DNA from 3 places in the Prevotella sp. RM4 genome. Region 2 is predicted to be linked to each of the others. Evidence: riboswitches for the same ligand, from Rfam matches in the RefSeq annotation. Region 2 holds a riboswitch; each other region holds the start of a gene.
What was found. A riboswitch is a leader RNA that binds a small molecule or an ion and turns the genes downstream of it on or off. The one in region 2 is predicted to bind cobalamin.
Positions count from the first base shown of each region.

Region 1: another riboswitch for cobalamin. It lies ahead of T499_RS0111530 (TonB-dependent receptor plug domain-containing protein); the one in region 2 lies ahead of T499_RS0108215 (TonB-dependent receptor).
Region 3: another riboswitch for cobalamin. It lies ahead of T499_RS0107510 (NADPH-dependent FMN reductase family protein); the one in region 2 lies ahead of T499_RS0108215 (TonB-dependent receptor).

Region 1 covers NZ_JNKG01000012.1:61,897-65,111, reverse strand. Annotated here, with positions in the region: gene T499_RS0111540 (bifunctional cobalt-precorrin-7 (C(5))-methyltransferase/cobalt-precorrin-6B (C(15))-methyltransferase) at 1-198, opposite strand, end outside; gene T499_RS0111535 (cobyrinate a,c-diamide synthase) at 195-1,472, opposite strand; cobalamin riboswitch at 1,554-1,744, shown strand; gene T499_RS0111530 (TonB-dependent receptor plug domain-containing protein) at 1,799-3,215, shown strand, end outside.
Region 2 covers NZ_JNKG01000009.1:38,398-41,612, reverse strand. Annotated here, with positions in the region: gene T499_RS0108220 (S66 peptidase family protein) at 82-1,041, shown strand; cobalamin riboswitch at 1,195-1,413, shown strand; gene T499_RS0108215 (TonB-dependent receptor) at 1,457-3,215, shown strand, end outside.
Region 3 covers NZ_JNKG01000008.1:400,195-403,409, reverse strand. Annotated here, with positions in the region: gene T499_RS0107515 (DUF1593 domain-containing protein) at 145-1,533, shown strand; gene T499_RS0107510 (NADPH-dependent FMN reductase family protein) at 1,637-2,032, opposite strand; cobalamin riboswitch at 2,079-2,264, opposite strand.

The DNA of each region.
Region 1 (3,215 bases), on a different contig from region 2:
TTGAGAGTACTTATCAAATACGGCATCGAGCGGTACAGTGATGTCTATCCATTCGGCATCTGCAGGTAGCAGCGGGGCTACAATCTCATGGTGGCGCTTGCCGCCAGAAAACACCTTTCCATCGCGTATGATGGCCATCACCTCAGGGGGAAAATAGGGGTTGGGGTTGTCTGTGATACCAATGACGATGAATTTCATAGGATGCTGGGTATTTGATAAAGGTGCGTGTAGCTGGCCAGTACGTTGTGATATCTGAATACGGGCGTTGGTACAGGCTCACCTTTAGCGTTATAGACTTGGGTGATACTCTCAGGGGGATCGCCGATGAATTGCGTGTAATGGAATTCGTGCCCTCGATAGGTCTTGCCATCGAGGGTGAACTGGCGGTAGCCTAAGGACAGCTTGCGATCAGCTTTGCGGGCAGTGATCGAGTAGGGCAGTACACCGCACATGGGGTAGCTGTCATCGTCGGTAATGATGGCTTGACAGAGGTACATCATACCGCCACATTCAGCAACAATCCTGCCGCCATCCTCCGCAAATTTTTTGATAGCATGCAGACAAGCCTGATTGGCTGTCAAAGCCTCCAAATGCTTCTCAGGATAACCGCCTGGCAGATAGAGCAGGTCGATGCCATCAAAAGTTGGCACATCTTTCTCAGGATCGAAGAAAATGACGTCGCCAAACTGGTCTAAAGTTTCCTGATAGATGAACGAAAAACTTTCATGATTCCTGGCTATAAGCGTTTTCGTTTCCAGATGCTGGAACTCGCAGTTTCTTGTTTTGGACTCTACCTCGTCAAGGAGCGTGGTAGTGAGACTTTTGAGAGATGGAAGGTCGATATTCTCCTCTAAAAGGGCAGTCAGCTGGTCTGACTCGGGTAGCTGAGAGAAATCGAGCCCCAGATAGCGTGAATTTTGCTCCAGGTCGGGCGATTTAGGCAGGTAGCCCAGGCACTTGACATGGAGCTCATCGCACACTTCGCGCAGCATGTTGAAGTGGCGCTGCGAACCAACTTTGTTAAATATTATACCGGCGATATAAACGTCGCCGCGGAAGTGGATAAAGCCCGATAAGAGGGCTGCCATCGAGTAGGCTGCCGACTTGGCATCGACCACCAGAATCACGGGAATATCAAGCACGCGGGCGATGTCGTACGACGAACCCAGTTCGCGATCGTAGCCATCATAAAGGCCCATCATACCTTCGACGATACAGATGTCAGCATCAGCCCCGTAGTGCGCAAATAGCGCGCGTACGTGTGCGGGCGTAGTCATAAAGGTATCGAGATTGACCGACGGGTGCCAACAGACAGCTGTGTGGAATTTAGTGTCGATATAATCGGGCCCGCACTTGAAGGGCTGCACCCGGTAACCGTTCTGGGTGAACCACTGCATCAGGCCTCGGGCAATGGTTGTCTTGCCTGAGCCACTGGTGGGTGCTGCTATCATAAACGCTGTCTTGTTCGGCATCTTCTGAAGTTGATTTGGGTGCAAATATATAAATTTTCTGCTAAATATGTGTGGTTAACCGAAAAAAGTTGTACCTTTGTCGCCAAAATAAGGTCATCTGGTGGCCGATGCCACTACGATGAAAAGGGAATACGGTGAGAATCCGTAACTGTACCTGCAGCTGTAATCCTCGCAAAAAGGGTTTGCCTGTATAACGCCACTGAGCCACAGGCTCGGGAAGGTAAGGCAGACTGAGGAAAGTCAGAAGACCTGCCGAATGTCAATTGAAGATTGACAATTTAACTTTAGACCGTTCAGGAGTTAGCGGTTGTGATAATTTGAAAGTAATGAAACTAGAGAAGCAATTGGCAATAGGCCTGAGTTTGCTTGCTATTGGTGTAAATGCCCAGACGGACATTTGGCGTGCTGATAGTTTGCAGGAGGTGGTGGTGACAGGTACTGGTACGCAGCACCTGCTGAAAGATGCGCCCGTGCAGACCGAAGTAATCAGTCGCCGGCAGTTGCAGCAGTATGCCGGCAAGAGTATCGAGGATATCCTGTCGGGACTGACGGCATCGTTCGATTTCAGCGAGAACGATATGAGTAGCAGACTGCAGATGAATGGTCTGGGCAACGCGTATGTGCTGATACTGATAGACGGTAGGCGCCTGCATGGTGATAATGGTGGCGAGAACGACCTGAGTCTTATCGACCCGCACAACATCGAGAAAATAGAAATCGTGAAAGGGGCCTCGAGTGCCCTCTATGGCAGTGATGCGATAGCAGGTGTGATCAATATCATCACCCGCAAGCATCGCGAACAGGGCGTGATGGTGGAGAACACCACGCGCGTGGGCTCTTATGGCGACATCAGGCAGCATAACGGCGTGGCGCTCAACTATGGTAAACTGTCGAGCTACACCAACTTCCAATTGCAGCACTCCGACGGTTGGCAGAACACCGCCGAGGAAGCTATCCAACAAACGGAATACCACATCACCGACTCGCGCAACAAGACGGTGAACCGGCATACCAACTGGCAGATAGCTGAGCGACTGACTTATCAGCTCACGCCTGCCATCGAACTCTATGCCGACGGTAGCATCTACTGGAAGCGCATCTATCGCCCCTGCGGTCATCATCCCGGTGTGGACGTGAAGACATGGGATCTGCAGTACAACAATGCGTCGGCGTCGGTTGGTGGTAAGTGGAAGCTGAACAAGACCGACGTGATTACGCTGGATGCCGACTGGAAGAAGCATGCCTATAACTACGCCTATACCGATACCACGCTGACGGATGGCTATGTGAACGGCCGTTTTACCAATTATTTCCCTTACTTCCCCGGTGATAAGGAACTGCAGAGCGACCAACGACTGACTAACATCTCGCTGAAAGGAATCTTTGCGTTGCCCTATGAGCAGCAGTTGAGTGCCGGACTGGAGTATCGCTACGACTGGTTGAAAGCGCCGATGCGTGTGGCTGGCGGAAAAGCGACTGACAATACCGAAGCACTGTATGTGCAGGACGAGTGGGCACTGCTGGATCCACTCTACATCACAGGCGGTTTGCGACTGACCCGCAATGAGGGATTCGGCACCCGACTGACACCCAAACTGTCAGCCATGCTGAAGTTGGGCGACCTGCGACTGCGAGCCACCTGGAGTCAGGGTTACAAGACACCTACGCCTAAGGAGTTGCACTATCAGTATATCAAGAATATGAATGGTGTGTATCTCTACCTGGGCAATGAAGACCTGAAGG
Region 2 (3,215 bases):
TTACTCCTTTTTTCGCAAACAGCAAAATTTTAGCCTTAAATAATTGTTATGTTCCCGTTTATTTGTATCTTTGCCAGCAAGATGAAGAAACTCGTTATCATATCGCTGATGCTTTGCTGGATGCTGTCGCTTTCAGCCCAATTCCTAAATTCGGGCGACACCATCGCTATAATCTCGCCATCGAGTGCTACCGATACTGCTACCATTAATGGCGGCATCCGAACCTTAGAGAAGTGGGGCTATCCATGCATCGTGGCGCCCCATGCACTGGCCGATTATCATGGTTTTGCAGGCACTATCGATGAGCGACTTAGCGATTTGCTGTGGGCTTTACGCACACCATCCATCAAGGCCATCATGTGTTCGCGAGGCGGCGATGGGGCTGCCCATCTGCTTTCCCGTATCTCATTAGATACACTCCAGCAGCATCCAAAGATGATTATCGGATTCAGCGATGTGACGGCGTTGCTGTGTGCCCAGGCTAGGGCAGGCGTAATGGGTATTCATGGTTCGATGTGTCATGCATTGAAAACCTACGAGGGCAACGATACCGTGAGTCAGGCTTTACGAGGCATGCTTGCTGGTCATCTGCCCACCTATTGCATTGCTCCCCATCCCTTAAACATAACAGGTAACGCCGAGGGCATTATCGTTGGTGGTAACATGAGCGTTTTCAACGATCTGGCAGGCTCTGATTTCGATCCGCTGTTTATCGATGGAATCGTACTATTTATTGAAGATACAGGCGAGGGCATGAGTAAGGTAGACCGCATGCTGCATAACATCGAGATACGTGGCTTACAGAAACACATCCGAGGCGTTATTGTTGGGCAGTTCAACAAATACAAACACCCCGAAAACGGTTTCGACGACATGTACGCCCTGCTCAACGAGTACCTACAGCATTGGCACATTCCCGTATGCTACAACTTTCCTGTAGGTCATGCCCACCTAAAAAACTTCCCCCTCCTAACAGGCGCCAAAGCCACATTAGAAGTAAACCCCGATGAGGTAGTGCTAGATTACAATAATTCCCATTAGAGGAACATTTTGTTCCCACGTTGGGAATGAAATGTTCCCAAACTGGGAATCAAACATTCCCAAGTTGGGAAAAAATATCGTGCTTTAGATGGCAAGGTGGAGCATAAAATCAAAAAACTGAGTAAAACTATTTATTTTGAGAATAATTATTGTATCTTTGCAGCTGTAATCGGTTCTCCTGATGTGGAGATTAATAGGGAATCGGGTGAGAATCCTGAACAGAATCCCGCCGAAAGGCACCTACCCGTGGCCTTTCCCGCTGCTGTAAGTCGTCCTTTATGAGGCGCAAACATGTATGTCACTGAGATTTTTGGGAAGACGTTTGCTGCCAGACGATAAGTCAGAAGACCTGCCGATGAAACTTTAGCCGCTTGCCTATCTCTGGGGTTAGATGGCGATGGCAGAATAAAAGATGATGAATCGAGCATTCACATTGGCAATGGCTTGCGTGTTGGCGATGACAACGGCAGCACAAAGCAAGTTAGATTCCGTGCAGCATGTGCGGGAGATAATTGTTGTGTCGAAGCCTGCCATGCGCGAGGTGGTACCCAGTCAGAAACTGAAGGGCGAACTGCTGGAACAACTGAACACGCACTCTGTGGCCGATGCATTGCGCTATTTCTCTGGTATCCAACTAAAGGATTATGGCGGCGTGGGCGGCATTAAAACAGTAAACATCCGCTCGATGGGTACGCATCACTTAGGCATCAGCTACGATGGTGTGCAGTTAGGTAATGCGCAGAACGGACAGATTGACTTGGGCCAGTTCTCACTTGATAACGTAGAGGATATCACACTTTATAACGGCCAGAAGAGTGCCATCTTCCAGCCCGCCAGCGATTTTGGAAACGCCGGTTCTATCTATATCCGTACCAAAGCGCCTGATTTCAAGAAAGGCGAGAATACCCATCTGCGATTTAAAACCCAGTATGGTTCAAGCGATATGTTCCGCTTTTCTACCCTTTGGGAGCAGAAACTGTCATCAACCATCAGCTCATCGGTAAGTGCCGGCTTCTTAACAGCCAGCGGTAAGTATAAGTTCCATTACGAGCGAAAATATCCTAACGGACAAACGGCTTGGGACACAACGGCTGTGCGACAGAACGGCGATATACATGCTGAACGTATCGAAGCAAACCTGTTTGGCCGATTGGAGCAGGGTAGTTGGCAGCTTAAGGGTTATCTATATAACTCAGCCCGAGGCATTCCTGGTGCCATCGTAAACAACGTGTGGCGACGTGGTGAGCGCCAACAGGATTTGAACACCTTTGTACAAGCCGATTATAATAAGAATATAGGCGATGGTTTCAGCACCCGATGGCTGGCCAAGTATGCCTATTACAACACCCACTACGTAAACAAGGATACCACCCAGCTACCTGTTGACAATCGTTACAAGCAGCAGGAGTTCTATCTTTCTACAGCCAATGTACTGGAGCTGCTACCCAACTGGAGTGCATCGCTGGCCTACGATTTTAAGTGGAACAAACTGAATGCCGATATCTACAACTTTGCTTACCCCAAACGCATCTCTAATCTGGTAAGCTTAGCCACAGCTATCGACTACAAACACCTGAAGGCGCAAGGCTCTATCCTGGCTACCTTTATCCACGACAAAACCCACCGCAGGGGTGAGTTTGCAAGCTTAAACAGCAGTCATTCGCTATCAAAACTCACGCCGGCGCTATTTGTTAACGTGTATCCCTTCCGAGGCACCTTCTTCTCTATGCGAGCCTACGTAAAAAAGAGTTTCCGCATGCCGACCTTCAACGACCTGTATTATACCGATATGGGTAATGCCAACCTGGTGCCCGAGAGCGCCCTGCAGTACGATGCCGGCTTTGCGCTTAACAAGCACTTTGAGCATGGTATCATTCGCCATGCCGAGATGCACTTCGATGCCTATTATAATACAGTACACGATAAAATTGTGGCTTACCCCAAGGGGCAGCAGTTCCGTTGGACGATGCTGAACTTAGGTAAGGTTCACATCAAGGGAATAGATGTTGAGGCCGAGGCCGATTTCAAGATTGGTAAGGATCTGATAGCTACCACTCGTGCCCAGTACACTTATCAGGATGCACGCGATGTTTCTGATGCCGAAACCTCGTATTATAAGCATCAGATACCCTACATCCCCTGGCACTCAGGTTCTGCTATTCTGGGTCTTACCT
Region 3 (3,215 bases), on a different contig from region 2:
TTATAAATAAGTATTTGTTTAGTTAGGGTAAAGGTGGCTAGTCGAGACGACCAGCCACCTTTCTTTTTGCAATAAAAAAGACTAATAACAGACCATTATCCGATTTTTTTCGTATCTTTGCGGCACAAATTAACAATCATGATAATGCTAAGAATAATTATTTGCCTGCTGGCTATGATGGGAGCTCTTTCGCTCCAAGCTGAATACAAAGAATTAAAACCACGACTTGTGGTGTGTACAGACATTGCACCTGCTGATGTGGAACCCGACGATATGGAGTCGATGGTACGACTGATGGCCTATGCCGACCAATTTGAAATAGAAGCATTGATTACATCAGTAGGTTGGAACTGCGATCCCTATCCTACAGAATGGGCACAGTATCTGCAACGGGTAATTGAGGCTTACAGACAGGATGTGCCGAAGCTGATGCAACGTTCGAAGCAGAAGAATTTCTTAGCATTTGATAAAGAAAGAAAACAACAGTACATAGGATACTGGCCAAGTGCCGACTATTTGAAGAGCCGTGCGGTAATGGGTAGTATTCACGGTGGCATCAAATCCATTGGTGCTGATAACGATTCACCTGGTAGCGAACTGCTGATACAACTTGCCGACGAAGACGACCCACGCCCAATCTATGTAGCTGCCTGGGGTGGTGCCAACACATTGGCACAAGCCATCTGGCGAGTTAAGCAAACACGTTCTGCTGAGGCCTTAAAGCAGTTTTTGCATAAGTTTCGCATCTATACCATTACCGACCAAGACATGCATTACAATATGCGTATGAACCGTAGTTACAGTTCGCACATGTGGCTACGTAAGGAGTTTGCCGACGATTTGCAGTTTGTGTGGGATGAAGGCACATGGCAGGAGCAGTGCGAACTTGGCAAACGCCACTGGCAACAGCATAAGGACTACATACAAGGCCGAGGTGCGTTAGGCAGCGAGTATCCTACCTACAAATGGGGAGTTGAAGGCGATACGCCTAGTTTTCTGTATGTCATGCCCAATGGTTTGAACAATCCCGACGATCCACATCAAGCTGGTTGGGCAGGCTATCATGAGCATGGACTCTGTGCCGACTCGATTACCACCGCCTGGACCAGTTGGCAGGAGCCGCTGCGTAGCATCAGTATAGAGTATAAGCAGCGTTTCTACCCCGACGAGCTTAACGATTTCATGGCACGTATGCAGTGGGCTGCCGAGGGGCATGGCAATCATAATCCTCGAGTTATCATAAACAACAACACAGGTATTTTGCCCATTCATATCACAGCTAAAGCGGGTGATACAATACGCCTTGATGCCTCATCATCGCAGGATAGTGATGGCGACAACCTGCAATTCTTATGGTGGCAGCAGCCTGAGATAGGGCAAACAAAAGTGACCATCTCCCAGTCAACCCAGAAGACAGTCACCATACATATCCCTGCAGATACTGCAAACGACACGATTCACATTATTTGCGAAGTACACGACGACGGTCCCTTTCATCTGGTAGCCTATCGCCGCATCATTATTTCTATATAGCCACTAAACTTTGTGGTTATAGTGTCTGATAAGACACGCTACACCAATGGTTGCGAGCAAAAATTCCAAAGCTACTACTAAAATGTATACCATAGTAATTTGATTATAAATTAGGTGAAACAGAACATATCCAATTTTCGAGATTGCATTGGGGCGTTTCAGCATATAGCTGTTCGCCAACAATGTGCGCATGGCGTTCACGCAGTTCATGGCAAATTTTATCTGCATCATGATTCAGTTTGTTACCTAATGCCACTAACACGGCAAAGTTCTTTCCACTTAGGCTAGCACCACGCAACGTTTGACAAGCCCACTGCCAATGGGGAGTCATACTTCCATCAGCCATAAACTCTAATGCAAGAACAAAACTCTGGCAGTTTTCTATCTGCCTGTTGTTAATACTCTGTACGCTGATAGTTTCAGCGCCAAGCTTGTCGGCTATTTCTTCTGCAATAGCCTGACAACTGTCGTATACCACGACGATTGATTCATGTTTCATACCCACAAAAATTAAGTTGCGCCTCACGCCCTTACATCGAGAGCATTTAGCAAATACCGAAAAAGGCTGGTCTTCAGACTTTCCTCCACTCCCAAGCGCCTTCTCACCCAAACGGGCAATGGCATTGATGCTTAGGAGCCATAATGGAGTTCACTGCTGCGGGACAGTCGGAGATTCTCACTCACATTCCCAATTAATCGCGGCTAAGCGAACCTTTACGGGCGAAGGTCGAGGCTATGCCTCAACGTTCACGTTAAGTCGAGGCGTAGCCTCAACTTTCACATAGACTCATTCTTGAATCACGTTGCAAATATACAACATTATTCTTATACGCCAAACAAAAAATCAAAAATAATTTGTTTTATACAAAAAAAGGCCCCAGGCCTTCTATCCGTTAGCGAGATAGTTGGCCTGGGGCACGTTTGGCAGTTAACGCTTCGTTCCATTACGCACTGCCCTTCATTGTCAAAAGGATATTGATCATTAGGTTATATCTATTACTTAAAAAAAAGAAAGAGCGATTAAATTTTCTGGTTGCAAAGGTAAGGCAAAAAATCCATTCCCACAAGGGTTTAGACAAATGATCGGGTGGTTTCAGACAAATCGTCGGACATTTCAGACAATCTGTCGGACAAAACGACACGTCGTCGGACAAATTACACAACTTTTGGCACTTAATTTCAAGATAATGATAGCAAAACACACGATAAAACTACATTTTGTTTTGTGGTTTTAAACAATTTTATATCTATAATAGGTGTAGTTATCGCGAACAAATACCCGACTATTTGTCTGAAACCACCCGACCATTTGTCTGTGCTATTGCAGATACTGTCTTTTTGTTATATCTTTGCACCAGAAATTTAAAAACAAAAGTAATAAAAGTATGGAAACAAATCTAATTATCCTGATGGCATTCGCCTTAATAGTGTTGGCAATGATTGTAAGATTGTGGGTACTCGACATGAGCCACAATGGTAAACTGTAATAGTATATATCTTAAAAAGATGCATTTCAATATTGGTGTGATAAACTTCTAAAAACATGGAAATAGCGCTGATGGTTCTGTTAGTCGTCGCCGTGATATTATTTATCCTGGTGGTAAGAATGTTGGTGCTCGACATGACTCACAATGATAATTAATGCTAACTTAATTCAACTGGCTACGCAAAAAGAGTTTCGG